Ruminococcus sp. HUN007: one gene and its partner. The protein of the gene in region 2 binds, or shares a complex with, the protein of the main gene of each other region. Links are inferred from orthologs where the notes say so. Each region holds a gene or a part of one and is shown on either strand. Other genes may lie near its edges. The genes, in order: CC97_RS09150 and fliS.

Evidence for each region.
Region 1: the proteins of fliS (region 2) and CC97_RS09150 are in contact, whole or in part, in a crystal structure (PDB 5MAW), measured with the Bacillus subtilis proteins. The link is inferred for Ruminococcus sp. HUN007 from one-to-one orthologs.

The regions. Positions count from the first base shown.
Region 1 is NZ_JOOA01000002.1:1,165,364-1,182,178, reverse strand. Bases 13,842-16,622 are described here. They hold CC97_RS09150 (flagellin), read right to left. Parts: upstream 15,846-16,622; coding sequence 14,838-15,845; downstream 13,842-14,837. Other genes in these bases: CC97_RS09145 (Fic family protein), read left to right, coding at 16,425-16,622; CC97_RS20135 (hypothetical protein), read left to right, coding at 16,289-16,444; CC97_RS09155 (glycosyltransferase family 2 protein), read right to left, coding at 13,842-14,712. In the rest of the region: CC97_RS09210 (ABC transporter permease), read left to right, coding at 1-390; CC97_RS09205 (zinc ribbon domain-containing protein), read right to left, coding at 594-2,033; CC97_RS21580 (threonine/serine exporter family protein), read left to right, coding at 2,220-2,648; CC97_RS09200 (threonine/serine exporter family protein), read left to right, coding at 2,632-3,546; CC97_RS09195 (Hsp20/alpha crystallin family protein), read left to right, coding at 3,995-4,432; CC97_RS18820 (4Fe-4S single cluster domain-containing protein), read right to left, coding at 4,425-5,057; CC97_RS09180 (hypothetical protein), read left to right, coding at 5,592-5,882; CC97_RS09175 (AAA family ATPase), read left to right, coding at 5,876-7,576; CC97_RS09170 (AAA family ATPase), read right to left, coding at 7,752-9,338; CC97_RS09165 (radical SAM protein), read right to left, coding at 9,433-10,443; CC97_RS09160 (glycosyltransferase), read right to left, coding at 10,549-12,549; more of CC97_RS09155, read right to left, coding at 12,727-13,841; more of CC97_RS09145, read left to right, coding at 16,623-16,815. UniProt on the Bacillus subtilis protein: Flagellin is the subunit which polymerizes to form the filaments of bacterial flagella. Assembly into flagella requires FliW. Acts as a homeostatic autoinhibitory regulator to control its own cytoplasmic levels.
Region 2 is NZ_JOOA01000002.1:855,768-872,492, forward strand. Bases 6,743-9,433 are described here. They hold fliS (flagellar export chaperone FliS), read right to left. Parts: upstream 8,433-9,433; coding sequence 8,052-8,432; downstream 6,743-8,051. Other genes in these bases: CC97_RS07920 (hypothetical protein), read right to left, coding at 7,138-7,908; fliD (flagellar filament capping protein FliD), read right to left, coding at 8,517-9,433. Also shown: pap (polyphosphate:AMP phosphotransferase), read left to right, coding at 1-299; CC97_RS07885 (glycoside hydrolase family 9 protein), read left to right, coding at 462-3,122; CC97_RS07890 (HAD hydrolase family protein), read left to right, coding at 3,119-3,334; CC97_RS07895 (hypothetical protein), read left to right, coding at 3,300-3,638; CC97_RS07905 (glycoside hydrolase family 25 protein), read right to left, coding at 4,050-4,889; CC97_RS18750 (SH3 domain-containing protein), read right to left, coding at 4,982-6,469; more of fliD, read right to left, coding at 9,434-10,898; CC97_RS07935 (hypothetical protein), read right to left, coding at 11,109-11,603; CC97_RS07940 (hypothetical protein), read left to right, coding at 11,718-12,380; carbon storage regulator CsrA, read right to left, coding at 12,387-12,614; flagellar assembly protein FliW, read right to left, coding at 12,617-13,045; CC97_RS07955 (hypothetical protein), read right to left, coding at 13,194-13,787; CC97_RS07960 (hypothetical protein), read right to left, coding at 13,904-14,806; CC97_RS07965 (hypothetical protein), read right to left, coding at 14,826-15,353; flagellar hook-associated protein FlgK, read right to left, coding at 15,376-16,725. UniProt on the Bacillus subtilis protein: Essential for filament assembly. May act as a facilitator of flagellin (hag) secretion. Antagonizes translational repressor CsrA indirectly.

The DNA of each region.
Region 1 (16,815 bases), 300 kb from region 2 along the record:
TTCCTGCTCTATATCGCTCTTGCGGCCTTCACAGGTTCATTTGCGTCAAAAACTGAAGAGATAAGCAATTATTTCGGAATATATACTATGGCAGTTGTTGCCTGCTGGATGTTCCCGTATTTCAATCAGTTAAACGGTAACGACCATATGCTGAAGATCCTCCGTTACGTTCCGTTCACAGCGCCGTTTACCGTTCCTGCCGATATTATAGTCGGAAATATAACGATGCCGACAGCACTGATCAGCATCGTGCTTATGGTGATCGCCACTGCTGCAGTGGTTTTCCTTGCAGCGAAAGTATACAAGCTCCTCGTCCTTTACCGCGGAGAACCGGTTAAGATAAAGGACGTAATAAAGATGCTCCGCAATGCAAATAAGAGCAAAGCGTAAGTACTGATCAAACAGGAAATCAGGCTCCGCCGTATTTGCTGAGGCGGGAATTGCGTGGTTTCGCCCCGGAACACTGGTTTGTTCCGGATAAATCAGTATTTCCTGAAAAAGAAAAGCTTCGTACCGTAAAAGGTGCGAAGCTTTTTTATGCTGTGAATGAATTATTTCAGATCAGTGTGAAGTATGTGCTGAATACAGGAAAGTTAATGAGTTGAGACTTTCAGATCACCTGTGCTGAAAACCTTCTCAGTTTTTGCACGGTGTGTTTCTGCATCTTCTGTCTGATGTGTTCCTTCCACTGAAAATACTATGTCATCAATATCTTCGACAGAGTCAATTCTGATCGTTTTCAGTTTTTCTTCAGATAACCAGAAGTCAAAGATACCTTTTGATTCCGGATATAATACTGTATGCTGGTACGGTTTAATATCCTTGCCGTTGATCTGAAATGAATCCAGATCAAAGTCGATTATTTTATCTGTATTGTTTTCAAAATAAACTTCAACATTCATGGAGTTATCGTAGCGGCTTGAATATTCTGTTCCGTAGTAGCCGATCCTTACACCGTCATGATCGAATAATATTGTATCCGGTACAAAAGGCTCGTTGTCAGCAGTGTTTTTCGTTTCAACTGTGATCTTGTCCGATGTTTCGACCACGTTGTAGTCCTGTTTGTTCTCTGTTTTAAACCACAGGTCAATATTGTTTATGTTTTCAATATTCAGTTTTTCAAGTATATCAAGGTCAATGTAAACAGAGTCAGTGACTGTACTTTTTTTGGAAACGGACTCATAAACGGATGCGTTAACATCATAACCGTTTATGAGAACTTTATCAGTTCTTACAAGAATATCGTTATCGGATTTGTTTTCAATCTGAAGCTGAAGTTTTGCGCTGGAGGAGAAACTGCTGTCGTGGATGATGTTCAGAGTGGAGACCTTCACAGTGTCCGTTTCCCAGATGACCTCAGGTTCCTTTATGTTGTTCAATGGGTTGAAAGTGTATTCCTTAGGCGTATAGTTATCACTGTAGCTGTGGTTTCGCGGAGAAGCTCCGCGTCCAATTTGCTGACCGATTTTAGCGCCAGCTATGGTGATACCGGCTATTGCTGCGATCATTACGGCTATTCCGGCAGCTACGATATGCCCCGTCTTTTTATTATTTTTCATGCCGTTAATGTTAGTGTTATTTATGCTGCTGTTCATATCCGGTGCAGGTGTTCCTGAATTTACAAAGCCTACAGCATTGGCGTTTTCAGCTGTATATACCGGAGGAACACTGTTCTGTGCGGCATTTGCCTGTGCGTTCGGGACAGGATCATCAGCATATGGTGATATAGTCTGACCGTAACTCTGAGGTGTCACGCCCTGTGCTTTGTTCTGGGCAAAGCTCTGGTTATTCATAGGATTCGGATCGTAATTCTGGCCACCGTTATAACCGGATGGAGGAGGGTTTATACCGGGAGTATACGGATCATAATCAAAATTCGGGTTCTGGGAACCGCATCCTGAGCAGAAACGGGTCTTGCTGTCAAGCGGCTTGCCGCATTTCATACAGAATAAATAATCCGGATTGCTTTTTCCGCAGGCCGGACAGAAACGGTCGTCATTATCAAGAAATTTACCGCATTTAACACAATACATTTATTCAGAACTCCTTTTTAATAAGTGTTAAAAATATTTTATCATATAATATACAATTAATCAATGATTATTTTGTTGTTTTAGTATATAAAATACGTTGACAGGGACGCTGTTAAGTGGTAAAATCTATATAGTCCGCTTTTGGACGTGACGTACATAATAATATATATAAAGGATGATCTGTAATTGAGTAAGTTCAGAAAACAGCACATGAAGATCCAGTGGCACGAGCTCCTCGATGAGGAAAATGAGGAACTGGCAGCCGAAAATGCGTCGCTTAAGGAAAAGGCTACTCTGGTCGGCCGTGTCGGACTTATGATGCTTGCATCCGGTACCGGAGCGTGGAGAGTGCGCGCGTCGATGAACAAGATATCCCGTGCTCTCGGCATCGTCTGCAACGCCGACATAGGTCTGCTTTCCATTTCATACACCTGCGTGGAAAACGGTGAAACCTACACCAATGCTATATCGATAAACACAACCGGTGTAAATACTGACCGGCTGAATGCCATCGAGTTTTTTGCCGACAGCTTTACGGAGCGGGCAGGAAAGTATTCGGTAAAAACAGTTCCACAGGATCCTCGACAAGATCGAAAGTATGCCGGCCAACTATAAGGCATGGAATCTTTCACTTGCTGCTGCGTTTGCGTGCTGTGCGTTTACGTTCCTTCTCGGCGGCGGTCCTGCTGAAATGCTGTTTGCGTTTTTCGGAGCGGGAGTAGGGCAGTTCGTGCGCAAGAAACTCATTGAACATCATATAACCCTGCTGGCCAATGTTGCCTGCGCAGTGGCATCTTCGTGCTGTACCTACGTTATTCTTATAAAACTTGCCGAGATGTTTTTCGGCATTTCCGAGGCACATCAGTCCGGATACATCTGCTCGATGCTTTTTGTGATACCGGGATTTCCTCTTATCACCGGCGGCATCGACCTTGCAAAGCTTGATCTTCGTTCGGGTCTTGAACGTCTCACCTATGCCTTCCTTATTATAATCACGGCAACACTGACCGGATGGCTGGCGGCCTTTACTTTCAGGTTTACACCTGCAGATTTTCCTGAGCTTTCGATTGATCCTGTGCTGAAACTCGTTTTCAGGATGGCTGCAAGCTTTGTGGGTGTGTACGGATTCTCTTTCCTTTTCAACAGCAAAAGAAAGATGGCTCTCACAGCCGGAATGATAGGCATGATCGCCAACACTCTTCGTCTTGAACTTGTTGATTTCACATCCGTTCCGGTAAGTGCGGCGGCTTTCATCGGCGCTTTTTCAGCCGGAATAATGGCTTCACTTATCAAGGCGAAAATCGGATATCCGCGAATCACACTTACAGTTCCGTCGATAGTTATCATGGTTCCGGGAATGTTCCTCTACAAGGGTATCTACTACCTGGGACTCAACGATGTAAATACAGGCATCATGTGGCTTTCAAAGGCAATAATGCTAATAGCCGCACTTCCTCTCGGACTTATAGCTGCCAGAATTCTTACCGATAAAAACTTCAGAAAGAGCAGCTGATCATATACTTAGGAAACACTGATTTAATCGGAAATCCGGCTTCGCCGGATTTCCGGAGATGGGATTTGCGGGGCTTCGCCCCGAAGCCCCACGCTGATTTATGAATAAATCAGCGTTTCCCTTACTTATAAATGCGAAAGCAGCGTCATTCGGGAATGACGCTGCTTTTTACGGTATTACAGTATTTCTTTGTGATTAGCGCTCTCGCACGGAGAGTGCTAATTTTTCATCTGTTGTTCACAATTCTGTCATAATCGGGGTGTAATATAATAATCACCGAAAGGAAATAAAGAACATGAAAGAGGCGGTTCCAATGGAATCATTAAAAAAGATCATATCAGAAAAAGAAGCAGAAAAATCTGCCGGCGGTTTCAGATACTAACGAGGACGCATATCCTCCGTAAACTGCTGACAGAACAGTGTGTACAATTACAAGGAGGAATAATTTATGTTTGGACTTACACCGTTTGAAAGAAAAGGTTACGATATCTTTAATCCGTTTGATGATTTCGAAAAAGAATTCTTCGGCAACAGAATGATGCCTATGCACAGACCTGAACAGGAATTCAGAACAGATATTCAGGAGTCAGATACTGATTATGTTCTTGAAGCAGATCTTCCGGGATTTAAAAAGGAAGATATAAGCATAGATATTTCAAAGGATCTTCTGACTATCTCCGCTAAACATGAAGAGAAAAAGGAAGAAAAGAATGAGGACGGAAAGTTCATCAGGAAAGAAAGATATTCCGGCATGTACAGCAGAAGCTTCGGCATTGCAGGTATCGATTCCGATAACATTTCCGCAGAATACAATGACGGCGTTCTGAAGGTAACAATGCCGAAATTGACTCAGTCACAGGAAAAGAGAAGACTTGAGATCAAATAATCCCGAGTTTCCTCATAAGCTCCTTTGAGTTCTGTGACGGAATGCCTGTCATCCTGAAATATTCACCGTTTATCTCATAGCTGCTCTTTCTGGCTGCAGGATTTATATACATCTCCATATGCTCAGAATACCTGTCAGTCAGCTGGATGACACGCTGATTTGACGAGCCGCGCAGTCCTTTGTCATCATCAAGCTCCTGCACGTAAGCTCCGTCGATGAGTATGTCGGTGAGTTTCAGAAGCTCCTTTACAGGCTTCTCATCCGAGAAACTCAGCTCCTCATAAGTATATCCGGTATAGACGATCAGCCCGTAATCAGGACGGCTCTTTCTTATCTCTCCTGTGAGCCGGCAGATCCTGTCCGCCTGGTGAAATGGCTCACCGCCCGAAACGGTCATGCCTTCCGTTTCAGCTGCCCCCGCAAACTCCTTCGCGATCTCAGCTATTCTGACTGTTTTACCTCCGTCAGGCGAATGAGTGTGAGCTGCAATACACCCCGGACAGTTCCGGCTGCATCCCTGTACCCATAATACAGATCTTAAAAACGGACCTAACAGGTCCGTTTTTTTTGTGTACCACGAGATCCTTATATGATCCGCGTCTGCGTAATTCTTTATTATTCCCATTTTGATCCCTCTTATCACTGCTGTCACTGCCGGTCCGTACAGCCGGTCAGGCTGTTCCGGATACGGTATTAAAATTATCGTTATCAATATTATAACCCGAAAAACACCTTCCGGTCAATCGGTAAAAAACCATCTGATCACCGCTTCAGAAAAATGAATACAAAAATCCTCTTTTTTGCACAGTGAAATCTGTCAGATGTGTATGCGAAAAAACTGTTGACACAGGACTGCGAAAGTGGTATAATAGATAACGGTCGAGAACGCGGGATGGAGCAGCTCGGTAGCTCGTCGGGCTCATAACCCGAAGGTCGTTGGTTCAAATCCAGCTCCCGCAACCAAATCAGGCACCATGATTCTTTACAGAGTCATGGTGCTTTTATTTTTATCTGTAACTTCAAATTCATCATTTGTTCCTTTCAGCCACATTTGATCGGGTTTTATGAGTTCAGATCGCTTCGCCTTGTTTTTACACCTGATTCATGGTATACTAATTTAAGATGAAAACGAAAAGAATTCAGAAAGGAGAGTGCGAAAATGGGAAACTATATCAATCCGGGAAATCAGGCATTTAATGAGATAAACGATGAAGATTATGTTGATAAGACAATGCTTAAATCTGAACCCCAAACGCAGAAAGCGTATCTTAATCTGCTGCGTGGCTGGTTCAAAAACAGCAATGAGAGCGGTCTCGGCTATCATGAAGTAAAGAAATGGTATGACGGATACGATTTTCCGGATATCGGAGCGATTTATACTATGATTCGAAAACAGGGAAGCGCAGCTGTACGATTGAGAGATCTTGAAGGGGGAACCCGAACATGTTAAAGGAAATAGCAACCGGCACCTCTGATTTTTGCAAAATAAGAGAACGAAACAATTTTCTTGTTGATAAGACATTGTTTATCAAAGAGTGGTGGAACAAAGCAGATGAAGTAACACTCATCACACGTCCACGCCGCTTTGGCAAGACGCTGAACATGAGTATGCTCGAATGTTTTTTCAGCACTGATTATAAAAACCGTTCAGATCTTTTTGAAGGCTTAAAAATATCAGAATATCCTGAAATAATGAAATTTCAGGGAACGATTCCGGTTATCGCATTAAGTTTCTCAACGGTAAAAAACGACAAAGTTTTTGAAATGAAAAATAATATAGCTTCGATCATCAAAATTCATTATATTAGAAATAATGAGATCGTCCATGGCAGCGATAAGATCAGCGAAGACTATAAAAAAGAATACGACCGTATAAAAAATGGTTTTACTGTAAAAGAGCCGAAAGACTTTGATGAAAATCTTGTTGCCAAATCGGTTTTATTCTTATCTGAAGTACTGTCAATCGAATACGGTAAAAAGGTAATTATTCTTCTGGATGAATATGATACTCCGCTGCAGGAAGCCTGGACACAAGGTTCCTGGAATGAAATACTGTCATTTATGCGCCTGCTTTTTACTTCCACATTCAAAGATAATAAATTCATGGACCGGGCAGTAATGACCGGTATTACCAGAGTGAGCAAGGAATCATTGTTTTCAGGTATGAACAATCTTCTTATATGTTCGCTTTCGAATGAAATTTATCAGGATTATTTCGGATTTACTGAACAGGAAGTATTCGATGCAATGGATGAATACGGATACACGAACAAAGATGAGATCAAATTCTGGTACGATGGATTCAATATAGGAAGACTTACAGATATCTACAATCCTATGTCTGTAACGTTCTTCTTAAATTCCGGAAAGATAGATTCGTACTGGGCAAACTCCAGCTCAAACGATCTGGTAAGCAAACTGATACGTCAAGGCAGCAAAGATATTAAATCTGATTTTGAAAATCTTCTAAACGGCGGATCGGTTACCAAAAAACTTGATGAGCAGCTGGTGTTTAATAAACTTAGCACATCACAGAGTGCAATCTGGAGTTTGCTTGTAATGAGCGGTTACCTTAAAAGTAATCTGATCAGAGATAAACTTTATGAAATTCGGATCGTTAATCATGAGACTATGCTGCTGCTAAGAAATCTGATCGAAGGATGGTTTGATGAAACAGTTGTCGGTTATTACAGCGATTTTATAAAGTCATTCTTGAACTGCGATACAGATTCAATGAACGAATATATGAACAGAATAGTATTTTCATCAATCAGTACATTTGATTCTGCATATAATGAAGATGATTTTCTTGCGCCGGAAAAATTCTATCACGGACTTGTTCTCGGCATGCTGGTTGAGTTAAGAGAACGCTATGCTGTAAAATCGAACCGTGAAAGCGGATTCGGAAGATATGACATTATGCTCGTTCCACATGACAAGAAAGACAGGGCATTTATCATCGAATTCAAAGTAGTAAACAAAAATAAAAAAGAAACACTTGAAACCGCCTTGACAAATGCACTTGCTCAGATTGAAGAAAAGAAATATGAGCAGGAACTCCTTGATCTTGGGGCAACTGATGACAATATCATAAAGTACGGTTTTGCCTTTGAGGGAAAGAAAGTGCTTATCGGGCAGGGATGAGCGGAGCCAGGGATCATATTTACAAACATATAGACAAAGAGCTTGTACTTATGAAAAAATTGTCGTAATAATATTTTTAGCCGCAGGGCTTACGGTTAACTGACCGTAAACTCTGCGGCTCATAATTCCGGGCATGCTGATTTGCTTTCAAAGAAAGTTTCTTAACATTCCCTTTTCAAGATCTCTCAATCGTACAGCTGTGCTTTCCTGTTTTCGAATCATAGTTTATCCCGACGAGGAGCAGATTATCTTTAAGAGGTTTCAGCACGGTGTCGTACTTCTTTTTTCTAATCTGCTCAACTGCACCTCCGGATGATTTATTCCATTTTAACTCTATAAGCAGTGCAGGATGATCAGACATTGGTTTCGGAATATAAACCACATCAGCTATACCTTTACCGGACGGCAGCTCCTCTGTTTTTATGTAACTTCCTTCCGTACAGATATACGCATATTTTATGACAGCTCTCAATGCCTGCTCGTTGTTATAAAACTGCGGTGCGTAATGCTCATTGCGTATTTCTTCCATGATTTCAGCTACGGTATCTGCGTCTTCTTTCAGAGTGGCATCAAGAAGTTTCTTTGATCGCATGATAAGCTTCATCCATGCTTCACCTTCATTAACGGATGAAAGAAGCAGTCTGAACTCGCCGCGTACTTCATTATTTGGAATGCGGACCGTCCCGTCTTCTTCGTTATAAGTCAGATAGCCAAGATGTATAAGAAGTGTCAGCACATCGTCAGCCGTACTGAATGTCTCGAAATCATTCTGAAACTCATCGGCTTCCACGTGGATCTTTTCTCCTGCAATCAGGCAGGCGATTTTCTCCTGCAGTCCGTCAAAATTCATATTTATATATGTTTTCAGAGACTCGGCTGCCGTGGTCTTTTTCCAGTAAGATTTGCATTTTTTCTTTTCAGCAGCCTTCATCACTGAATACGGATTATAGATCGCTCCGATATCCGGAAAATCGTATCCGTCATACCATTCCTTTACTTCATGAAAATCGAGACCGCTCTCTTTACATTTCTTCTGTACTTCTTCTTCAGTAAACCCTGTAAATTCAGCAAAATCATCCGGTTCAAGGATCGGATATTCATCGAAATCCGAAATTGCGGACTGTGAACCGTCCTTTTTTATCGGCAGGATTCCGGTCATATACGCTGCAGCTACAACTTTCGGAGTAAAATTGCTGTTTTTGAACCAGCCGCGCAGCAAATTAAGATACGCTTCCTGTGTTTTTGGTTCATCCTTCGCTTCACGGATCAAAGCGTCCCATTCATCAATGATAAAGATAAACTGTTTACCGTTTAATTCATTGATGTATCTGCTTAATTCAGCATTTAATGACAGTTCTGCTGAAAGACCAGGATCAAGATATTTCAGTTCAGATTTAAGCGTTTCTATGATCATCTTAGGTACTTCACTCAAAGGTAAACTATTGCTTTTAGCATCTGAAATAAAGCTGGTTATATCAAGACTGATCACATTGTACTGATTCAGATGTTTCTCATAATTCCCCGTTTCAGTTATTTTCATTTCATCAAACAAACTATGAGAATCACAGGTACAGTCGTAGTAGGCGCTGAGCATTTTGGCAGCAAAAGACTTTCCGAACCGACGAGGTCTGCTTATACAGATAAGCTTATTCTTTTTTCGTATTCTTTCATTGACCAGTGAAATAAGCATTGTCTTATCAACATAATCTTCATCGTTTATCTCATTAAATGCCTGATTTCCCGGATTGATATAGTTTCCCATTTCCGCGCTCTCCTTTCTGAATTCTTTTCGTTTTCATCTTAAATAAGTATACCATGAATCAGGCGTAAAAACAAGGCGAAGCGTTATGGTGTAATCATACTTTATTGTTCTTCAGTAATTCTTCAGCTACTTCAACCACATCGTGTCGTTCTTCTTCTGTGTAAGTAAACATATCACTACTCATCCCGTTTTTTGAGAGAAGTGCCAGTAGATATGCTGCAGATAATATAAGTTGTTTATAATCAGTATCATTTGAACAATACTTCTTACTCACATCTCTGGATATTGTTAAATGATTTGTTCCGAGGATTTTCATTATTTCAACAACTGATTCATAATCAGCTAAATTATCATTAATGCCCGGAAGAACAATGTATTTCATCGTAATTTGTCCTGGCCTTGAAAGATGTGAATAATACTTTACCAGATTATCTGTAACCACATCAAAATTATCTACGCCCTTTACTTTAGCCCATGTTGCAGGTGTTCCTGCATCAATCGACAAATTAATAGCTGATTTCGAATTGTTCTGAAGATTGGTTGCTATTTCTTCATCGTAAATAAATGCATTCGTATAAAAGCATGCTGTTTTATTCTTAACCAATTTATAAATTCTATCTTTATAAGGATGAATTGTAATTTCACCTGAAGAAATCTGCCAGCAAGCATCAGGATCGATTAATCCAGTGCTTTCAGCTCTTTCAAGAAGTTCAAATATTTTTTCATAAGCAGATTTAACATCTGGATTATTAATCCATTTTTTATCTACACTGCAGTAACAGCATTTGCATTGACATGGAGCAGGATACATAGAAAGATTAACATAACCTATAAACGGATTAATACTCCAGTCTCCTTTTCGGTATTTAGAACATCCTGCACATCCGTAATCATTTTTTTCCGGAGTTCGTAATCCCTGAGCCAATAACATTGTTCTGAGCCCAACAAATCTTTCAAGAGTTTCATCAACATTATCTGTAAGAGTTACTCCCGGAGCAGATGAAATATTCTCGCAGCAAAGCGTTATCACCCTATCGCCTTTATCTATTCTACCATTTATATTCAAATACATATTTGAAATCAAATCACATGATAAATAAGCCATAAATTGTACCTCTCACAGTATTTTAGTTTTCTTTATCCAAAACAATTTGCTCGCTTGGTGCCATATAATTCAAGTCTTATAATTGTAGTTTTAAGCGCTAATAAACTACATTGACTGTTCAGAAACATACCGCTCAAACTTTTCAAGTATTTCATCATTAAATTCAGTTTTGTATTCTTTACAAGCTCGTTTTATATATTTTTCAGCTTCAAAACGATCATATGGAATTGAGGCTATTCCATAAATAACACTGAAATTTGAATGAATATCTTTTATAGACTCAAACTCATTTTTAATTTGATTAATACAATTTTTAGTTTTTTCATAATCATAAGTATCATCGTTGGATATTCGTAATACTTGACATGCCCTTGAAATCCATGAATTATCAGCTAAATAGTTGTTTAATTGCTCTTTACATACTTTCGGTTTCTCTGCTAATATTCTATCTATACAATTCTGAAAATCAGAAACAGTATTGGCGTGGTAGGTTATTAGTCTTCCTGTTCCTGTATCAGGCATATAAGTAGTAATCGTTGGTGTACCGCAACTAATATGTTCATGAATTTTTACAGGGTCACAAGACATGGACATTTTAGCATCATCAAAATATGGTATTATGCAAATATCCATATTACTATAATACTTATATAATTCTGAATGAGCTTTAGATCCCAAATAATACATATTAGGATAGAGCATCTCTACATAGTTATTCAATATACTTCCGACTATTACAAATGACTTATCCGGATTATTTCGAACTAATTCATAGAACAAATCACGATCAAATCTCTGATAGATACATCCTACATAGCCGATTCTCGGATGAGGGATATCTTTCAAATCATCTGGTTCATTATTGTCAGTGAAATTTTTCATTTCTAACGCTGACACAGCGTTATGTGATAAATAAACATTTGATTTATTTTGGAATATAGCTTTATTTAAAAACAATGAATAAGCCGTGCAAAGTATAGCATCTGAAAAATCAACAAGTAATTTTTCATTTTCATATAACTGTGCATTTGACCAAAACGCATTTTTATAATCGGAATTATCATCGGCACAATCAAATATTATTTTATTTTTTCCTTTTAATGGGATTAATGATTTCCATGCATTTACATTTGAAATTATAAAAACAGCATTGTTTTCTGAGCCAGCTATTTTTGAAACAATAGCATTATAAGAATGTACACCATAATTAGAAGCGCAAAAAGGTGTTATTACCTCTATGCCTTCAATATTATTAGAATGAGAAACACAATATTCCGCAAGTTCATCCTCACTTACCCTTTTCACAACATCAACATAAGCTTCTGGTGTAATATAAATTACTTTAATTCCTATCTGCGCATATGAGATTGCGAGATTTTGATATCTTTGCCTTTCTTTACCGAATCCGCATATGGATAAAAATACAATTGTACACTCATAGTTTTTTAAAACTGTTTCAAATATCTCTTTACAAGTTTTAGGTGCAGAATTAAATGAATTAACAATATCATTATAATCTGATATTTGATTTTGTTTTTTCATCTCTAACGCTGCTTTAGCATAATAAACACTTGCTAAAGCTAAATCCCCACCCTTTTCAAGTAAAACTGCGATTTCATAAAGCAATTCATAATCATTAGTTTTTGTGTCCAATTTCGGCAATACATTTCTTAATTCTTTGATTATATCTATATTTCTTTCTTTACAATAATCTTCAAAAGCGTCTTCTCCTTTAATTTCTTCATACTCCATAATTTCATTATAAAAATGTTCTATTTCAAAACAAGGCTTTAAGTCAATCTGCGCTTTCAATATTGCTAACTCTTCAAGTAAGCTATCATTAATACGCTTTTTGATTTCAATTAAAAGAGCTGTTAGTTCACCAGATTCATATAATCTATTATTAAAGTTCAAAATCGCATTATTTATAGAATTTACTAACCCGCCAATTGCTGTTCCGTTATTATCCACTACGTTCAATACTGAACTAAGTGACTGAACGCATATCTCACATAATTCGTCTGTATTTTTTTCCTTCATATATTCTGTCGCTTCTATAACAGAATCAAGTATTTCCAATATTTCTTTATACTGTGAAAATCTCATATTTGGCTCCTTTCCTAAATAAATACATGTATTCAAAGTGATGTAGCAACAATAAGAAATAGCGATTATTCCGTATAATGTACATTTTTTCCAAACAGCGCAGGTGGTTGATTTAATACAGCCATAAAATTAAAACACTAATGCAGAGTATAAAAATTTTTTGTACTCTGCTATTTTTTATTTTATTCCCATCTTTTGCTTAAAGCGCTCGAGCATAAATTCAACTATTTCCTTCATTGATTCACAATTCTGAAGAGCCTTTTTCATTCCTCTTACATATCCGACACTGTCACCATTCAAAAGTGCAGAATTTGCTTGAAGCATGTAATATCCAAACTTGTGAAGAGAAGGAAGCACCTGAATATCAGCCTCATCCTGAAGAAGTTCCGGATTATATATATTAGAGACATATTCACCTAACAAGTTAGTAAACATTAAATACATCTCATGTTTTCTGTTATCATCTAACATGAAGCTTCTGTAAGCAGCTTTTTCATACATTGAAGTTATCCATAGAAATCGCTTTATGTTTGACGTGAAGCTTTCCGGTACGCCATAACAAAGCACATATCCGGCAAAATCATCGTGATTAACCGCAATCATTTCAAGCTTTGATCTAAATTCTGATGCTATCATATTATCTACAACGCCACTTATATCAATACCATGTTTTACCGCCAGATAAATTGCTTCTGAATAGCCTTCTTTCCAGTCATCTACATTTTTTATGAATGTCAGTAAATCATCAGCAAATGATTTTTCATTCTGAGTGAGCACAAGCTTCATAAGATCACTGTACTTACCTTTTACACCAGTGTTAACAACATCTTTCGCAAATGCCATTCTGTTATCTTCACCTACAATCGAGTAGTAAGTACTTTCCATCATGTACAAAGAGAGTTCACACTTATTGTCATCATCGCAGTTTATAATTTTACCGTAATACTCCGCTAATGTAGAATATTGCTTTTTATCCTGACAAATCTCTCTTATAGACCCAAGCACATTTTTAAAATCTTCTCCATCAAGACTGACAATATCAAATTTGCTAAGCAACTGAAATGCTTCATCATATCTCTTAGATTTTTTTAAGTCAAGCGCTGCCATGCAAATGCATCTTATATACTCTGATTCTGTTACGCCATCTACAGGATGAGCTGAAGAATCAGTAAGAATCAATTCATCTTTTTTGTATCTTTCGTACAAATCAAAATATCTGCAAAACGCAAGATATGATTCATTATATCTTGCTAATGCTGATAATATCTTAGCTTCTGTCATAGCAACCGCTACAGTTGCAACGCAATTCTCAACTCCATCTAGAGTATCATAATATTCCCGGCAAAGCTCAAGACAATACTCAGGCCTAGAATTCTGTAAATTCTGTACTGCCTGCATATAAACGACATTTGAATACAAATGTCGTCTTTCTGCTTTGGCTATCACCAATGCCTCCGAAATATATTTTTCTTTCTCATTATTATCATTACCTGCGCCATCTATCAGATGGGAAAGCAGCCTGAGATCATTTGGATTTTTTTCATACTCTTCACGCATCAGCTGCATATTTCTGTTTTTCTTATTCATGCTTTGCTGTGCAGAAGAATAACAGTATCCAGTATGATGTAAGATGGTTGAAAAATAACCAAGTGGCTGACGAATCCAAATACTTTCGTGTATTTTCCCTATAAACTCCACCGGGTCTTTCGGATCATTTATTCTTTGAAATCTCGCCAAACAAGCATCTCTATAATTAGTTTTATTAACATCCATATAATTTCTTATCATTATTTCGAGTGTCTTGTATTTGAGATATAATTCTGGTATGCTAAAAAAATTAATTATTTCACTGACATCTTCATCCAGATATTCATCAGCATCAAGGAAGAAATACCATTTTCCTTTTGCCTTTTTAAGTGTTGAATTTCTTGCTGCTGCAAAATCATTTATCCATTCAAAGTAAAATACATTATCTGTATATTTCTTTGCTATTTCAACGGTCGAATCTGTCGAACCGGTATCTGCAATAATTAGTTCACTCGGTATAGCATTCATAAGAGGCTGGAGTGATTTAAGGCATCGTTCAAGAACCTTTTCCTCATTCTTGACTATCATACCTATTGAAAGAAGTATTTCCTTTTTTTCTGTAGTACGTACTTTCATATTTCCTTCTCCTTAAACAGTAAAGGGCTACGGTGGAAGCCACCATAGCCCTTTGTCCCCATAATCCTATATCAACTATTTACGTAGTTATAACAACTATAAGTTCAAATTATTTCAGCTATTAATTACTGAAGGAGTGACAGAACGTTCTGTGGCTGTGAATTAGCCTGTGCAAGCATAGACTGAGCAGCCTGAGCGATAACATTCTTAGATGTGTATTCCATCATTTCCTTAGCCATGTCTGTATCTAAGATACGTGACTTAGCTGCTGTTGTGTTTTCAGAAGCTGTTGTGAGAGTATTAACCGTGTGTTCAAGTCTATTTTGCTGAGCACCAAGTTTTCCTCTTTCGTCAGAAACGTAATTACTTACAAGACGGATAGCATCTGCTGCTGCTGAAGCTGAATCCTGACTGCTGATGTCAACAGTAATAGCTGAAGTATATGTTGAAACTCCTGTATTGCCTGTTGTAGCACCAGTAGCAACTATACCTGTGTTATCACTATCGTTCGACTTATTAATAAAGCCTGAAACACCAGAAAACAGCGTATCTGTATGGAAGCTATTGATCTGTACGTGTAATTTATCAGCCTGTGTAGATGTCTCACCAATCTGAAGTCTGATTCCAGATGCAGCATTGGCAGTAGGTGCAGTATAAGAATTGCCGCCAGTTGCTGTAGATGAAAGTGTTAAAGCTGCAGTTGAACCCTGTGAGCCATCAAGAAGTTTATGACCGTTAAAGTTCGCTGTAGTTGCAACTCTGTCTATTTCAGCACAAAGCTGGTTCATTTCATCCTGAAGAGCATCTCTGTCTTCCTGCTTAAGAACGCCGTTAGCTGACTTTTCAGCAAGTTCAGTCATTCTTGTAAGGATGTCATGAGTTTCCTTCATGTAGCCTTCAGCCGTCTGAATGAGGTTAGCACCATCTTCGCAGTTATCCTTAGCTGTATCAAGAGCCTTGATCTGATTCTTCATCTTCTCTGTAATAGCGAGACCTGAAGCGTCATCTGAAGCCTTGTTGATCTTAAGACCAGAAGCAAGTTTCTGCATTCCGTTCTGCTGAGCCTTTGAAGCGTTTGCTAATGAATTGTTGGCATTTATAGCTGCCATATTAGTTCTAACTACCATTCCCATAATAATACCTCCATGTATTTAGGTTGTGCTCCTTGCAAAAATTTCGTTCTCTGAATTCATTTTCTATCCCTGATATCGCTTTCAATCCCTGATGTTTTTAGCTGATTTACTTATAACCCCGAAACCAGATAAATTTGAATTTGATTGGTTTCCTTTATTCTATTGCTTGTTGATTGAAAAAATGGTATACTAAATATGTATATACAACATTTCAGAAAGAAGCAATCAATCGTGCGAAGAAGAATTGCTTCAGTAGAATCTGGAGGTGCTTAAACTGGACACATTAACATTAAATGCTTTAAATAATGCTATAGCTTCCACTCGAATGGAAGGATATGATTTTACGGATGAAACACTAAAAATCATTACTGATTATGCTGAAAAAAAGATTGATTTTAATGAATTGATAAAAATGATCACTGTAATTTGCAAGGAGTAAAACTGTGGCGGTCTATTCGTTAGACGGATGTAGTCAGGATTGTTATGAACATACTACCGTCCTTATTAACAAGTTTGATATAAGAAATCAGAAATTACTTGATAAAGCAGAGGCGACTATTGTAACAGCAAGAATAATGGATGCTGAAAAAAAACACTGAATTTAAAGATGTGGATTTTAGTTTTTACAAATTACTTCATAAAAGAATTTTCAGTGATCTTTATAGCTGGGCTGGAGAAATACGAACAATCAATCTTTCAAAAAAGGGATCTGTATTTTGTAATGTAAAAAATATTGAAAATGCAGGAATACTAAAATTCAAATATCTTAAAGATAATAATTATTTTTGTAGTTTAAGTAAAGAGCGGTTCATCGAGGAACTTACGGATTTTTATAACGACATGAATTATTTGCATCCTTTTCGAGAAGGGAATGGCCGGACACTTAGATTGTTTTTAGCTTTGCTGACCAATAATGCTGGTTACAATATAGATTTTCAAAAATGCGATGGTGACTTACTTACGTTAGCGA
Region 2 (16,725 bases):
GCGCTATAGTGATAAAATTCTGGCTTCACATTGATAAGGATGAACAGCTCAGACGATTCACTGAACGTCAGAACAATCCGGAAAAACAATGGAAGATCACTGACGAGGACTGGCGTAACCGCGACAAATGGGATCAGTACGAACTGGCCGTGGATGAAATGATATCAAAGACATCCACCACATTTGCTCCGTGGCATATCATCGAAGCCAACAACAAGCTGTACGCCAGACTCAAGGTCATAAACATTATTATTAAAACCGTTGAGGACCGTATCAGGAAATCACAGAACGGAAAATAAACACGCTGTCCGGAGCTGTTGATATTTCTTAAAGCCAGCATTTTTTAAGTTGCATTAAGCACTGGCTTTGTAGTATAATTTATAATGAGTGTGACCTCACACCCATTCCATACATTTCTATTTTATTAAATGCAGACTTATTGCAGAAAGGTTGATTTTCCAATGAAGAACAGAAAAATCTGGGGTCGCTTTCTTGCAGGTGCTCTGAGCCTCACTGTCGTCAGCAGTGCTATGGCTCCGTCACTTGTGGATGCAACTGCCGGAGATCCGCCTCCGGAGATCTGGGACGATGAAAGAGTGTTCCCTGATCCGGATTCATTCAGCTACGATGACGTGGAAGTAAACTTCGCCAAGGCACTCCAGTACGTGCTTTACTTCTATGACGCTGAAATGTGCGGAAAGGATGTAAACCCTAAAACAGGCGAAAAGCTCCGCCAGCTTGAATGGCGCGGTCAGTGCCACGTTGAGGACTATGCTATTCCGCTCCAGCCTGTTGATATGGAAGGCGCCGATGCCAAGTTCGGTACTAATCTCTCGCAGGAATTCATCGATGAATACCGTGACATTCTCGATCCTGACGGAGACGGAACTATCGACTGCGGCGGCGGTATGCACGATGCCGGTGACCATGTAAAATTCGGTCTTCCTGGTACATATGCTGCATCAACTCTCGGATGGGGTTACTACGAATTCAGAGACGCATACAAGGATACAGGAAATCAGGAACATATCGAAACCATTCTTCATCAGTTCAATGACTTCTACATGAAGGGTACATATCTTGATGAAGATGACAAGGTAGTTGCTTTCTGCTACCAGGTCGGTGAGGGTAACAACGACCACAACTACTGGTGTCCGCCGGAACTCCAGGACACAAAGATGCTCCTTAACTTCGCAAGACCGGCATACTTCGCAACAGTTGACACACCGGCTTCAGACATGTGTGCAGGCGCAGCTGCTTCACTCGCTATCAACTACCTCAACTTCAAGGACACAGAACCTGAATACGCTGAGGAAAGTCTTAAGAAAGCCATCGCTCTCTACGACTTCGCACGCGAGACCCACAAGGAAGCAGAAGACAGCAATGAAGTGCTCAGCCTTGGTTACGACGGCGGCTTCTACACTTCAAGCTACGACTACGATGAACTCGCATGGGCTGCTGTATGGCTCAACATCTGTACAGGCAAAAAGGAATACATCGATCACATCAACTCGGTCGATACTTCAGAAGTAACCGAAACAGGCGGTTACAAATATACCGGATATATCAAGAGGATCATGGAGACTACAGGTTCTACATGGCAGAATATCTGGGTACACTGCTGGGATACAGTATGGGGCGGTGTTTTCGCTAAACTCGCACCTATCACAAACAACGAACGTGACTGGTTCATTTTCAGATGGAACCTCGAATTCTGGTCAGGCGAACCGCACCTCAAGTGTGCAGGCCTTGCTGACGAGATCTGGAACATGGACTACCAGCACATCAAGGACGTTGATGTAAACGACAAAACATATATCAACATGTCACCTTCCAAGTTCTCCGTAGTAAACGAATACGGTTCATGCCGTTACAACACAGCCGCAGGTCTCTGCGCTGCCGTTTACAGAAAGGAAACTGCAAAGTTTGACGAGGAATACACAGGATTCACCGACTGGGCCGAAAGACAGATGGAATACATCATGGGCAAGAACCCGATGAACCGTCCGTACATCGTAGGTTACTCACCTACTGCAGCTTCACATCCTCACCACCGTGCAGCTCACGGCTCAACAACATTCAGCATGGATGATCCTATCGATCAGGCACATACACTCTGGGGTGCTCTCGTCGGCGGTCCTGACTCAACAGACTGGCACAGAGACATCACCAAGGACTACGTTTACAACGAAGTTGCCGTTGACTACAACGCAGGTATCGTCGGCGATCTTGCCGCACTTTACAAGTGGTACGGAACAAAGGACATGAAGCCTGATGAAAACTTCCCTCCGAAGGAACCTGCAAAGACAGACTTCTGGATCGAAGGCAACGTTGTACAGGAAAACGTTGAAAGAACTCAGGTAACTGTACGTGTACACAATGATACAACACAGCCGCCGAGATATCTTTACACTGAAAAGCTCAAGGCACGCTACTACTTTGACATCTCGGAACTCGTGGCCAAGGGTCAGAGCATAAAGGATGTAAGATCGGAAGTATACTACGATGAAGTTCAGTCAACTACTGACATGAAGGAAAGTGCAAAGGTATCACAGCCGATACATCTCAAAGACAATATTTACTACGTTGAAATGGACTGGACAGGAACTCTCTGGCACGGTTCAAGAGCTCTGCAGTTCGGTATTCTCGTAGGACAGGACGCTGAATACGAAAGCAACTGGGATGCCACAAACGACTACAGCCGTGAAGGTCTCAAAATGTCCGAGGAATTCGGTCCGACAGACAGAATTCCTGTTTACTTCGAAGATGAACTCGTTTACGGAACTCCGTACGGTGAAGAACCGAAGGAATTCCCTCCGATCAATCCTTCGGAAGCTCCTTCATCTGAGACTACAAAAACACCTGCTACAAAGACTCCTGCCACAAAGGAACCTACAGACAAGACTACAAAGCTTGTATACGGTGATATCAACGCCGATACAAAGGTCGACGTAACAGACATGTCACTTCTCAGCCTTTACCTCATCGGTGACCGCAAGCTTACAGGCGATCAGCTCAAGGCTGCAGACGTACTTACTGACTCTGCTGTAAATCTTACAGACCTTGCAACACTCAGACAGTATCTTTCAAAGAAGATAAAAACTATCGGACCTGAAAAATGATCGTCAGAATGATATGCACAGACCTCGACGGAACTCTGCTCCGGTCTGACAAGACCGTGAGCAGGTATTCCCTGGAGGTTCTGAAAAAAGCATCAGAAAAAGGCATTCTCATCGTACCGGTGACCGGAAGGCATCTCGGAGGCATTCCGAAAGAGATACTTGCTCAGGGTGTAAGATATGCAGTTTTTTTCAAACGGTGCAGGATTATATGATCTTTCTGCCGGAAAAATGCTTAGGGAAGAATGTATTCCGGACGGCATAATGGCTGAACTTATTCCCCTGTTTCCGGAACTCGATGTTATGTCCGATCTTTTCACAGCTGAAAACGCCTATACGGACAGCCGCTGTCTCGGTGTGCTGAATGACGTGGATGCTTCTGACGCAGTCAAAGCCTATATCAGAAACAGCAGAATACTGACTGACAGTATAACTGAGTTTTACACAATAAACAGGCCGGATGTTGAAAAGATCACCGTCAACTTCCGTAAAATAAACGGCGAATACAAAAAACCGTGACAGACTTCTTTCCATACTGAAAAAATATGACGAAGAACTTGTATGTGTCACAGGCGGTGCAAACAATATCGAAATAACATCAAAAAAAGCCACCAAGGGAAAATGCATAACCGCTCTTTCTGAAGTGACCGGCATACTCCTTTCAGAGATCGCCGCACTCGGCGACACTGAAAATGATCTCAGCATACTTGGGACAGTCGGTATAAGCACAGCAATGGCAAACGCAGACGAAAACTTAAAAAAACTCTGCCGCTTCACAACTGACTCGGACAACGACTCAGACGGTGCAGCAAAGTTTATCGAAAAAATGTTTCTCTGATAAAAATCCAATAACAAAAATGATCGTTATCTCACCGGAATGAGACAACGATCATTTTTTATTATGGAAGCGCTGATTTTTTCATGAACAGTTTATTCTATGAACAGGTTAAGATCAGCATAGTTTATAATTCCGTCAACCTTTCCTTCATCGGTATACTGCCACATGCTGAACTCATACGGAAACTCCGGATGCTCCTTGTATTCCGCAAGCCAGAGATCATATCCGGAGATCTGCTCAAGATCGTACATATTAAACTGGTCACGCAGAAGATTAAGTGAGGCGTAGATTATCGGTTTATAGCCGTTTTCCTCAATTGTACGGCAGAATGCGAGTGCGCATTCGCAGAGTTCATCGCCGGCAAGGGAATCCGTTCTCGCTGTGTCATGGGTCACAGGTTCCCAGTCGTACGCCACCGGACAGGTAATATTGTAGTCCTTGATAAGGCCGAGCACAAAACGTGCTTCCTCTTCAGCCTCCTCCTTTGAAGTAGCCTGGGAGAAGAAGTAAACACCTGTTTCAAGTCCGGCGTCCTGAGCGCCTTTCATATTTCTGTGGTAATAATCATCAACGTTGAGTTTTCCGCTCTCATATCCTCTGAAACCGGCCCTGACCATTGCGTAATCAATTCCGGCAGCTTTAACTTTCGGCCAGTTTATTTCCTTCTGGGCGTAGGATACATCAACGCCTTTTTTCACAGTCTTTTCGCTGTCACTGTAGTTTATAAAGCCGTTTTCCCTGTAAAACTTCGTCCTGTCAAGCTTGCTGAAAGTCACGTTTATGTTCGGAACTGTAAAGGGTCCCGGATCAGGCATTTCCTTGTTTCTGCCTGAAAGCATAAATACGATCAGAACAATAAGCAGAACCGCTGCTGCGGCGGCGATAACAGCAATAATAATAAGGGTGTTTCCTATACCTGTTTTTTTTCTCATATTTTCATTTCTTATCATAGTCTTATGAAAAAGTCTCCTGAATGAATATTGATTTTGCTTTCCCCTGATTATTCCCCGTTTATCCCTGTATATCAGTCTGTCAGATCTTCAAAGACCTGTTCTGCTTCTTCCTGTTTTGCAAGCATATCGTGCTTGATGTGTATCGTGTCAAAAATGTTTATTATACCGTCACCGTTAATATCGCCGGATTCGGTGATATCATTTTCAGAAGCACCGAGAATATGCTGCTTCAGGCAGTAATTATCCTCCGGATCAAAAGTACCGTTACGGTTGATGTCTCCCCGGCGTGCCTTTACCCTGACGATCAGTCCGCATGATGCGCCTTTGTAATCAACAGTTATAATACTGTCTCCCGGTACCATCGTGTTTCCTTCACAGCCGTAATCCTCAACTATTTCCTCGCGTCCGTCGCTGTAGCAGGCCGCAACGACCATACCGGCATTTTCAAATATCTCACCGGCAAGATAGTCAAGTTTCTGTGGCATTGCTCTCAGAACAAGATCGACCGGCGGTTCATCCGTACCAAGCTTTCTTGCATAATTGAGTACGCACCAGCCTGGCTTGCCGTTATACTCGGTCCTTCCCCAGAGATAATCACTGTCCTGAAATGTTTCATATACGGTTATTACCGCTTCATACGGAACAACATCAAGTATGTCAAAGTCAGTTCCGTGATTGTAACGGAGCCTTACCCCTGTGGTCGAAGTAATACTGTACTGATCGAATTTTTCTTCATCCGGCTCAACAACAGTTTCCACTTCTCCTCTTATGTGTTCCGCATAGTCAAGAACACACCATCCATCCGTTCCGCCGTAGCTGGTCCTGCCCCACAGGAACCCGCCGCTCTCCTTTTTTTCGTCAACGGTTATCGCATGATTGTAAGGGATAACATTTATTATTTCGGCACTGGTGTCGGCGCTGCTTCTCAGACGTATGCCGGTCGAAGATGTTACGCGCCACTTTTCACCTGTTTCGTTCGCAGAATAATCAACTCCGGAAAGGAAAAGTGCGGCTTCGGTCTCACGCCTGCGCACCAGTCCGGGAAGTACCTGTCCTCCGGCCTTGCACCAGAGTTTGAAGGCATCGGTTATCTGCTCCGGTGTATAATTCTCAATACCGTTTACAAGATATGTTCTTATAGTAACTTCAGATGTGTTGTTCCAGACGTTACCCATGTTGTAAGTAAAACTTACCAGAGCATCATACTGGTTCTGAGTAACTGATATCCCGTACTTGTCAAGAAAATTACGGACAAATTTTTCATAAACGACAACTACCTCACGAAGCAGTCTGTCTGCTTCAGCCTCAGTTATTCCATCCGGATACGCATCCTTGTCTACCCCTGTGCCATATCCTATCGACCACTGGTGATAATCCCACTGGGCATATTTTGAAAATCCTTCAAAGCTTTTAATAAGAGCAAGTCCGTTCTCGCTGATCTGATATGATGAAGCAGAACAGACTATGCCGCATTTATCGTTTACTGAATAAACTTCAGAAAAAAGATCTGAACCTGCAAGTGTCAGTGCCAGAAGCAGACTCATACATTTTCTTTTCATTTACTATCCTCCGATCTGACGGTCATCCGGCGGTATCCGCGGATGGCTCCGGGACGTCTGTTACTGCTTTCCGGCACTGCTGAAGTATCTGCAGATATCTGAAAGGCAGCACTGACTGCAAAGCGGTTTTCTGGCTTTGCAGATCTCACGTCCGAAAAAAAACAAGACGATGACAGAGATCTGAACCTTCAGCAGGAGGAACGATCTTTTTCAGATCTTTCTCAACTTTATAAGGCTCAGTATTGTCTGTAAGTCCCAGTCTTCCTGTTATTCTGATACAGTGAGTGTCAGTAACGACCGCAGGTTTACCGTACACGTCACCGAGAATAAGATTGGCGGTTTTTCTTCCTACACCCGGAAGAGATGTAAGCTTTTCGATGGTATCAGGGACCTCGCCTCCGTACACGGAAATGATCATAGCAGACATTTCCTTTATACTTTTCGCTTTGCCGCGGTAAAATCCGCATGGTTTCACAATTTCTTCGAGATCTTCAAGTGAAGCATCCGCAAAACTCTGCAGTGTGGGATACCTGGCAAACAGGTCTCTGGTAACTATATTTACGCGGGCATCGGTACACTGTGCCGAAAGCCTCGTGGCAATAAGCAGTTCGTATGGTTTGTCATAGACAAGTGAACAGACAGCTTCAGGATATTTCTCCTTAAGACGTTCACATACCAGAACGGCCTTTTCTTTTTTTGTCATAATGTTCTTTTGCCTCCATCAGCAGGATCCTCTCCTGCGGATCGTCAAGACTCCTGATAGCTTTGTCAAACTCAAGGTTTACTGTACGGAAACTGCAGTCCTCCGGAATTCTGAGTTTCTTTTCAGTATATGTTCCGAAATACATTATGGTCTTCTGCTTTTTTCCTTCTCCGGATCCCAGCATATATTCGGTCCGGAAATCATCTGTGTCCGGTTTTATGCCGGTGTAATGGTTCACCACACGGACAGAAGCCTGCTTTTCTGATTCACCGTAGCTGATAACATCCTTGATAAAGCTTATCTTTTTTGTTTTCCGGTCTTCAGCCAGAAGGAATCTTATTGTGTCTCCGTAGTCCTTGACAAGGATCATACCGCAGACTATGGTCATGTAGAACTCAAAATCAGACTTATGCTGTCTTTCATAAAAGCCGAGACATTCACTGATCTGCTGTTCACAGTAGAGTTTGCCCTCAGGAGCGGCAACGAAAAGGAGACGCTCACTTGAAGGACGTTTTATAGTAGCGAGGATCTTTCCCCTGAATTCGTCTGAAACATCCTCAGCGCCCATTATATAGATCATGTGCCTTTCCTGCTTCGGCAGATCCTTTTCAGCAGTGAAGAAACCCATTTTTACAAGATAGCTCATGCTCTTGCGTCCGACGTTTCTTGATCCCTGCTGCTTGTCAACAGTAATGTCCGCATCTCTTCCAAGCAGAAGATTCCGTGTATTATGCACTTCAATTATCCTTCCTGATTTATGTATACCTACTTATTTTACCACAAAAACTTAATATATGCAAGTTTCGGCTGTAAACGGCGTATTTACGTATACTGTACAAAGCGCCCCGACCTATAGCGGTCAGGGCGCAAACAAGGAAATTATTTCATGTGCACTTTCTTTTCAGCCTGCTGGAATGAATCCTTCAGTTCTGTAAGCATCGGGATTATCGGTTTGAAAACCTCAACACGCTTGCGGATATTTGCCTGAACAAGTGTTCTGATGAAGTAATCGTAAAGCATGTGAAGATTTCCTGATATCTCGTACTTGTAATCAAGAATGCCGTCAAGGTAGTGGATTATTCTCTGCGCTTTCCTGATAGCCTTGTCGGCTTCATCAGGATCATTCTTTTCTTCAATGTAGAAGACTGCGTGATTGAGCATCTTGATGCATTCCTCATAAAGAACGATGATAAGTTCTCCCGGTGTCATGGTCATTATTGCCTGTTCTTTGTAGTTGTTATATGGGTTTGAAGCAGCCATAGAAGACTTCTCCTTTCAGGTTAATTAAATAGTGTTGTTACAGTGAACGCCGGACTGATCATCCGGCATTCACCACCGTTGTTATCAGAATCCTCCGCCTATCATTGATGCGAAGTAATTAGCTGTTGAATTCATATTTCCCAGAGCCGATTCCATTGAGTTGAACTGTTTCCACAGTCTTTCCTTTCTGGAGTCATACTGTTCCTTGAGCTTTTTGATAGTTTCCTTGATAGTATCGATGCGCTTGCTTATAGTATTGTTCTTTTCAGTAGCCTTGCCCTTGAGTCCGGCAAGTGATACAAGTGAACCAGGCGAACCGGAAGAAGTATTGGCTGCCTTCTTGCATGCGCTGTCAAGTCTTGAAGCTATGCCGTTTGAGCCTGTGAATATATCAGCAACGCCCTTGGCATCGTTCTGGATAGCATCCTTGAGCTTGTCCTTGTTGATCGTAAGCTTGCCGTAGTCTTTCCAGTCACTGCTTGATTCTATTCCTATCTCGGAAAGAAGCTTCTTGTCTCCTACCTTAGTATAGAGAACTGTACGCATTTCATTGAGGAAACTTGAAATATCATTGTCACCGCTTAAAAGGCCCTTGTTGGTCTTTTCCTCCCACTTCTTGATCTCACTTTCAGTCATCTCGTCCTTCTGTGCATCAGTAAGAGGCATGTACTGCTTGTATTCAGCCTTTTCGTGGGTCCTGTCATTGAGATCCTTGATAAGAGCGTTGTAGTCTTCAACGAATGAAACTATGTTATCAAGCACCTTGTCATTATCGTTTGTGGTCTCGATGTTTACCGGACCGTTTGTAACATTCTTCAGTGTGAGATTGATGCCGTTGTACTTAAGCTCATTGCCTGAGTAGAAAACATCTTCACCGTCAATGACTGCGTGAGCATCGGTTCCCTGCTTGCTGATAGATGATGTTCCGAACATTTTCTTAAGAATGCCGTTTTCATCACTGTCGCTTGCTTCGATCACTGAACCGGAACCTGTTTCCTGGCCCTTTATACTGAACTTGTCATTCAGCGAGTTGTATGTGATCGTAACACCGGCACGGCTCTCGTTTACTTCCGTCATCATGTCGGAAAGCTTTGTATCGCCTGTAAATGAAAAATCTGTTCCGTTTATACTGAACTCGATCTTGTCAGAATCATTATATCCGTAAAGATCTTTAAGCGTCATTGAGGTGTCAAGCTGGTTTGTAGCACCCTTTGAATCCATTCCGATGAACTCAAGAGAACTTTCGTCACCCTTTATCTTGATGTTCTTTCCTGTGCCGGCTGTGATCTCGCCGCTGTCTGCATCAAAATGGATACCTGAGCCAAAGGCCTGGAAAAGCTTTTCACTGAAGCTGTCGGCTGTATCTGTTGATGTCAGTGAGATATCCTTTGATACACCGTTAAATGTTATATTCAGCTTACCCTTTGATTCGATCGCCGGTACATCAGCTGAAACTTCAGATGTTCTTGAAGCTTCCTGCTTGCCGCTGAATCCGAGTGCCTTCAGATCATTTGAGTCTGATGCAGCTTCAATGGTGATCTTTTCAACATCAGAATTACCTGTAAACTTGAGCTTTTTGTCATCGCCGGTGCCGTCATACGATACTGTTATTCCTTTTCCTGAAACCTGAGCATTGATCTTCGAAAGAATATCCTCATCAGAATCATTTTTGCTGAGATTAACAGTAACATCTTTACCGTTTAATTTGAATGTATAGTCCTTCGCATCTGCGGAAAGCTTTGACTTGTCAAATTTACCTGAAGTAACAGAAGCATTTTTGACCGTCGCACTGCTGCCGTTTACTGAGATATCTGTTGAGGCGCCTGTTCCGGAGAACTTAAGTTTTCCGTCTGAACCGACTGAAACTGATACATCAACAGCAGATGATGAATTCTGTCTGTTGTATGTTGTTATGCCCTTGTTGATCTTGTCAGCCATATCACTTGCTGAAGCTGCACCGCTTACATCGACTTCAATGTCTGTACCCCCGACACTGATCGTCATTTTAGCAGCTGAAGCGGACATAAGTTCACCGCCGGCTTTTACATTCATGCCCTGGCTGGCACTTACGCTGCTTGTAAACTTTGCTTCAGAAGCAAGTTTTATTACTTCAACATCGAAGCTTCCCTCAACTGCATCCGCTGTTGAAACAGCCTTTACTGCAGAAGATGTACTTTCAGTAGTTGTACTCTTGAAGCTTGATGTAAGAGCGAGAGTTTTCTCACCGGTAACTGAAAAGTATTTACCCCTGAAATCATTGATCTTGTCAATAACCTCACGATACTGATCCTGCTTCATTTCAAGAACTTTCTGCTGCTGTTCCTGCTTGTCTATTTTTGTCTGCATGTCGCTCATCATTGACTTGACAAGACTTTCAGTGTCGAGTCCTGAGTTCATGCCTGAAATACCCTTATTGCTGTAGGATGCATTCGTGTACGTATTTTCTGAACTTGAACTTACCTGCATATGTATCCCCCCTGATCATAAAATTTAAGAAATCACTGATTAAAGACATCAGCACAGGAATATAGGGATCTGCCTGTAAACTCCGCTTCCGGTATATCCGGATTTAACGGAACTGATGTATTACCAGTGTTCTGGTGCTTGTATTAGATTAATCTGCTTATTATATTATTCGGCATTTTTACATTTTTTTAAAGAGTTTTTAAGAAATTTTCATATAATTCTGCTTTTTTGTGTAAAGACTCTGTCCCCCTGTCCCTGAGTCTCATTTACCGCGCTGTAAAATCTTGCTGCCTTGGCACTCTGTCCGGAATTGTTCTCTCTGATCTCTTCGAGAACTCTGTCCATGGACTTCTTCAGTCTGTCCTGAACCATCGGTATGGCCGCACTTATCCTGTAGGCAACAGCGTTTACTTCCTGCCTTTTCTCAAATACTACGGCATATTCTTCGGCCACGTCTTTTCTGTCAGTGAGCGGTTCTGTCGCTTTTTTCAGTTCGCCGGTCTCATCTTCGGCACACAGCGAATCTATCCCGGCAAATAGTTCGTCGGTAATCTCACGGTATCTGTTAATTCTTTCCACTGAAATGTCAACATCATCAGGTGAACAAACATAAAGTTCACCTATTTCCTTTTCCATTTCAAGCAGCACTTCCACGATCTCATCAAAGCAGCTGCAGATCTGTGCTGTTCGTTCATTGTTTTCCATATTTTTCTCCCTTGTCTGAATAAAAATACGAATTTTTTCGTTCACGGTATATTCCAATTCATCAGATTTTATGGTATAATAATAGAATAATACGATTATTTGGGGGTGTAATCAGTGTTTCCTGTAAAATGCAAAGCGATACTCAAGCTTATAAACGGTGAAATACTGGAATACGGTTTTGCTTCGTACTCGGCTGAAGATCAGCACTTAGACTTTACAGCTCAGTTTGTGCCTATTCTTCAGATCAATTCAAAAGTCACCGTAGTCTGTACTGAAAACGGAGTTACGACACACGTGTTTACCGGTGAGGTTTATCTTTCTTCTCCGAAACTTCTCCGGGTCATCTCACTTAAATGCGCTTTTATTATGGGTGCTGAAAAAGTACTTGCCGCTCACATACCGTTTGAAGCCCAGGTTTATGTTCCTGCCTTCAGACACACTTTTTTCGCAAACAGACTTACCTACAGATGGGAAGAATGCTGTATAAAAGCGATATCCATGAACGGTGCCGCAATAGAGTGTCCGGAGATCGTCAGTGAATTTGCTGACAGGATCACAATAAAAATTTCCGATCCTATATTTTCTAAGCCTACGGAGATTCATCTCCATACAGGAGAAAAAGGGCTCATGTTTGGAAATCATACCAAATACAAATATAAAATCGGAAAAATCAATAAACGATGTGAATCTGAACTGAGAGCATTCATACGCAATGCAAATATGGCTCTGCTCGGCAACATAGAACTTGTTGACGAGCAGACCCTGTACAGTGACTGATCAGTGTTATTTTTTGATCTGACCAAGCATATTCTTAAATGCGTCAGGCGCAACAGCGTCTGATGCTTTTTTATTGCTCTCCATGGTCTGACGCAGTTCGCTTCTCAGCACCTTAACATCCTTAGGTGCTTCAATACCGAGTCGTACCTTATCCCCGCTGACTTCAACGATCTTGATCTCTATATCTTCATTTAAATAAACTGTTTCCCCCACTTTTCTTGACAGTATAAGCATTGTTAGTCCTCCTTAACATTTTCAAAAAGCTTATATCGGATAGTGTAGTCCTCTTCAGCTAAGAACTGAGCAGCCCTTCTCTCCTCGAGATTCACAACGATAGGACTCTTGAGATTAACAGTGGATTCACCGAAGTTGTCTGCAACTACCATTACAAGCCACATTTCATATGTTCCCTTGCCGATCACCTTTGTGATATCTTCCTCAAATGTCGGTGCATATTCCTGATTCAGTGTTTTAGGATTTGCAAGTACAAAGCAGAGATCTGTATCATCAAGGCACTGCAGCCAGATAAATTCGCCGTTAAGTGATTCATCGATCATGAATACGTATCTTTTGTTTTCCTCAAATCCTAAGATCGGCTGTTCAAATGTGATAATGTCGTTCTCTGAGATCTCGATCTCACCAAAAGTTCTAGTGTTTACTTTCATAATTACCTCCGCATTCATTGCTTCCTGCCGGTCGTGCAGCAGGAGACAGTATTCTGTAGTTTATGTGCTGTACTTAAGCACTTTGTCAGTGCATGTACGGTTAAAAAAACAGGGAATATGCCGTTTAAGCACATTCCCTGTTATGTTCCTATTCTTCCGGTTCTTCATAATCAGGCGCGGAACTCTTTGGCACGTAATTGAAACCGCCAAGATATTCAAATTCCACATGTGCATATTCTTCAACTATCTTTCGAGGCTGCGGCTTCGGTGCATGAATCTTTACCGCCTTCGGAGCTTCTTTCGGCTCCGGCTCCCACGATTTGTCCGGCACTACAGAATCAAGGCTGTCCATTGCCGAATCTATAGTGGCTGCCGACTGTATGTTCTGACGCATATATTCCGCGCAGTTCGGTTTCGGCTCAGGTCTGACGTTTTTCTTTCCGTAGCAGTAATTCACACTGTACTCACTGCCTTCAGTTTCCGAAGCACTTTCGTGCATCATACTGTCAGGCTGCCGGTTTATGAATTTCTGCTGAACGCCGCCGGCAGCTTTATTGCCGACCACATTACCGTCGTACATCTCCGGATTGTTTTTTGAAGAATGTGTATTTTTAACCGGAATTCTTACATTCGCTGAATTAACTTCAGCATTTTCAGGAGAAAAGTCCGGATTATTATCAGCCGTGATATTCTCCTGTTCTTTAAACTTAATCGGAACTGTAGTTATTTTCAGAAGCTGCATTCAAATCCCTCCCTGAATAATGAATAATCAAACTTTCCTTGTTAATATACAAACTTCTATTCACTTGTTCTTATTTTGACATACTACATTTTATATGATAAAACCGTCAGGTATTATCAGTTGACATAATCCATAAGTGACTTCGGAACGATATTCTTTCCGAACTGAAGCACCAAGTTCCAGGCGTTCTGATAACCAAGGAAATTGGTTATTTCAGTTGCATCATCGACGCCTTCGATATCCTTCTGCATTTTCTTGAGTGAAGTATTCTCCTGTTCTAGTCTGTCGAGGTTGGTTTCGAGGAACTTCGACCTTACGCCGAGCTCAGATTCTGCTGCGATAACCTTATCAGTCTGCTTCTGAAAATTAACCATAACTGCACTGATCTTATCAATAACATCAGCAATATTAGAATTACCATTTTCATCTTCTTTAATGCTATTGATCGCATCCTGCATCTGAGTCATCATGTCATAAAGATTGTTAGACACATTCTCACGATCCTGTCCGTTATTGGTTCCAGTGGCACCAGCTTTAGCCTGTAATCCTTTTATTTCATCATATGGAATAGTTGTAGAGCCATAGCCCATAGCTGCAATACCATCTACTGTAGTTTTAAATGCAGTTTTAGGAGCCACTTTACCGTTTCCAGCCACTGATATATCAAGTCCTATATCTACATAACTATCGCCAGAATATTTTACAGGATTATCTTCATAATAATAATTCTCCGGATCGTTCTGAATCTGAGTGCTTGTCGGCATATTTTGTATTACAGCTGGATTAACAGGTTTCAGCTTATCTCCGCCTTCTACCGAAGTACTGTCTTGCAACGTTCCCTTAAAGCCTTTATGACTGCAATCGGTGATCCAGAATATGCCGTTACGCCAGTTATCGACATCGTCATTTCCACTGCCAAATTGATCAAGAAACTGTTTTTCATTCATATTAAAAAGATTAAGAACTTCGTCAAAACCTACTTTTTCAGCATCATATCCGTATTCGCATTCGTAATCCAAACTAGTATTCGAAGCATTTTTACTTATCCCTAACCATTGGTTTTTTATCGACCATTTTTTCAATGGCACTACCGTTGAACTCCATCTTACCATCAACGTTTGCCTTAAACGGTGCAACATCGATACCTAATCCGCCGAGAACGTATTTGTCATTGTACTTGGTATTCGCAAGACGCATGAATTCGTCTTTAGCTCCGTCGAGGAATGCACTGAATGTTTCCTTACTAGCCTGAAGTGTAGGTGTGTTCAATGCTTTGAACATTTCGGACTGAACGTTTGAACAGATGTCGTTCATCTGCTTAAGAGCAGTTTCAGCCATGTTGAGCTGCTCAGCGGCAGTATTCACATTGTTTGTCATCTGTTCATTTCTGTATATTCTGGATCTAACATTTATAGCTCTTGTAGCCTGAGTGACATTATCAGATACCCTCTGAAAATCCCTTCCGGATTCAACACGTTCCATTGCCTTGTTCATCGCATGCTGCGAACCGTTGAGGTTTTTAAGATAAGTTCTGTTGGTCGTGCCGCTCGTTATTCTTACTGCCATGATGTCTCACCCCCGTTCATCCCTATCCAAGAGCACCAATCTGATTTATGATAACATCAAGAAGTTCATCCATTGTAGTCATCATCTTGGCTGCAGCCTGGAATGCTCTGTTATGTGTAAGCATAGCAACAGTTTCCTCACTTTCGCTGACACCTGTGATATTTTCACGGTTGTCCTGAAGTTCGTTGGAATACTTCTCGCATGCCTCATATTTTGATTTTGTAAAACTTACATCTGAACCTATTTTAGCTGAATAGTCAACTATAAAGCCCTGAAGCGTACCTTCATATTTTTCAACGCCGTTTGTGAAGGTGTGCTTGCCTTCCATAAGTTTACCTATCATATCGAGGAAATACGCATTATCTGTACTGTCCTTGTCAGGAAGTATGTATGACGGATCACTCAGAAATTCATCGGAAATTGTTATGTTAGCCGCATTGACCTTTCGGTTTACATAAACTTTCTCATTACCATTTTCATCAATCTCACTGTCACCTACAAGCTTCTTGTAAGGATAAGGATGTTCCTTGCTATCCGGCTTATATTCAGGATCCGGAACGGTATTGTTAAGTATCTCAGCAAGCTGAACAGCAAATGAATCGAGCTGATCCTGATAGTACTTGAAACCGCGCACATCAGAACCGGATATACCTTCAGAATTGAGACCCCTGCCATTGATAATCTCTGCAGACGCCTTCAGTATACCGTTCTGTTTATCCATACCCTGACCATTACTCTTCCAGAGAAGTGAAACAGTATTGTCCCTGTTCTCCTGGAAAACTATCCTGTCAGTTTCCTTGCCTTTGATACAAAGATGATTATTAAGTTTTACATCTACTGTACCGTCAGTCTGATTCTTTACTTCAACCTTACCGAACGTAGAAAGTTCATCAAGGAGCATATTTCTCTTATCGATAAGTTCGTTCGGACCATACTGTTCAGTATAACCTGCTCCAGCCATTACATCCTTAATCTGCTTGTTAAGTGTAGCGATGTCCTCCATGATAAGGTTGGCATCCTTCACCTCAGTCTGAAGCTGATCCTTGTATGAATTATTCGCTTCTTCAAGTTCCTGTGAAGTCCTGTTAAGAAGTGATGTCATATTCTTAACAGCATCAGCAAACAGTACTGAATTGGCACTGACATTCGAGTTATTGGACAAAGCTTCAAGTGATGTGTACATGGTCTTCAGACCCCAGCTGAGTCCGTAGCCGTCACCGTCCGTACCGATATCAATTTCAGATATGATAGTTTCCAGTTCGGAAAACATATCGTTGCTCTTACTGTAGTAAGAAGTATCGGAATATGAATTTCTGAATGCTGTATCCATTCTCTCGTCACGGGTCTGGGAAATACCCTCTACGTTCGTACC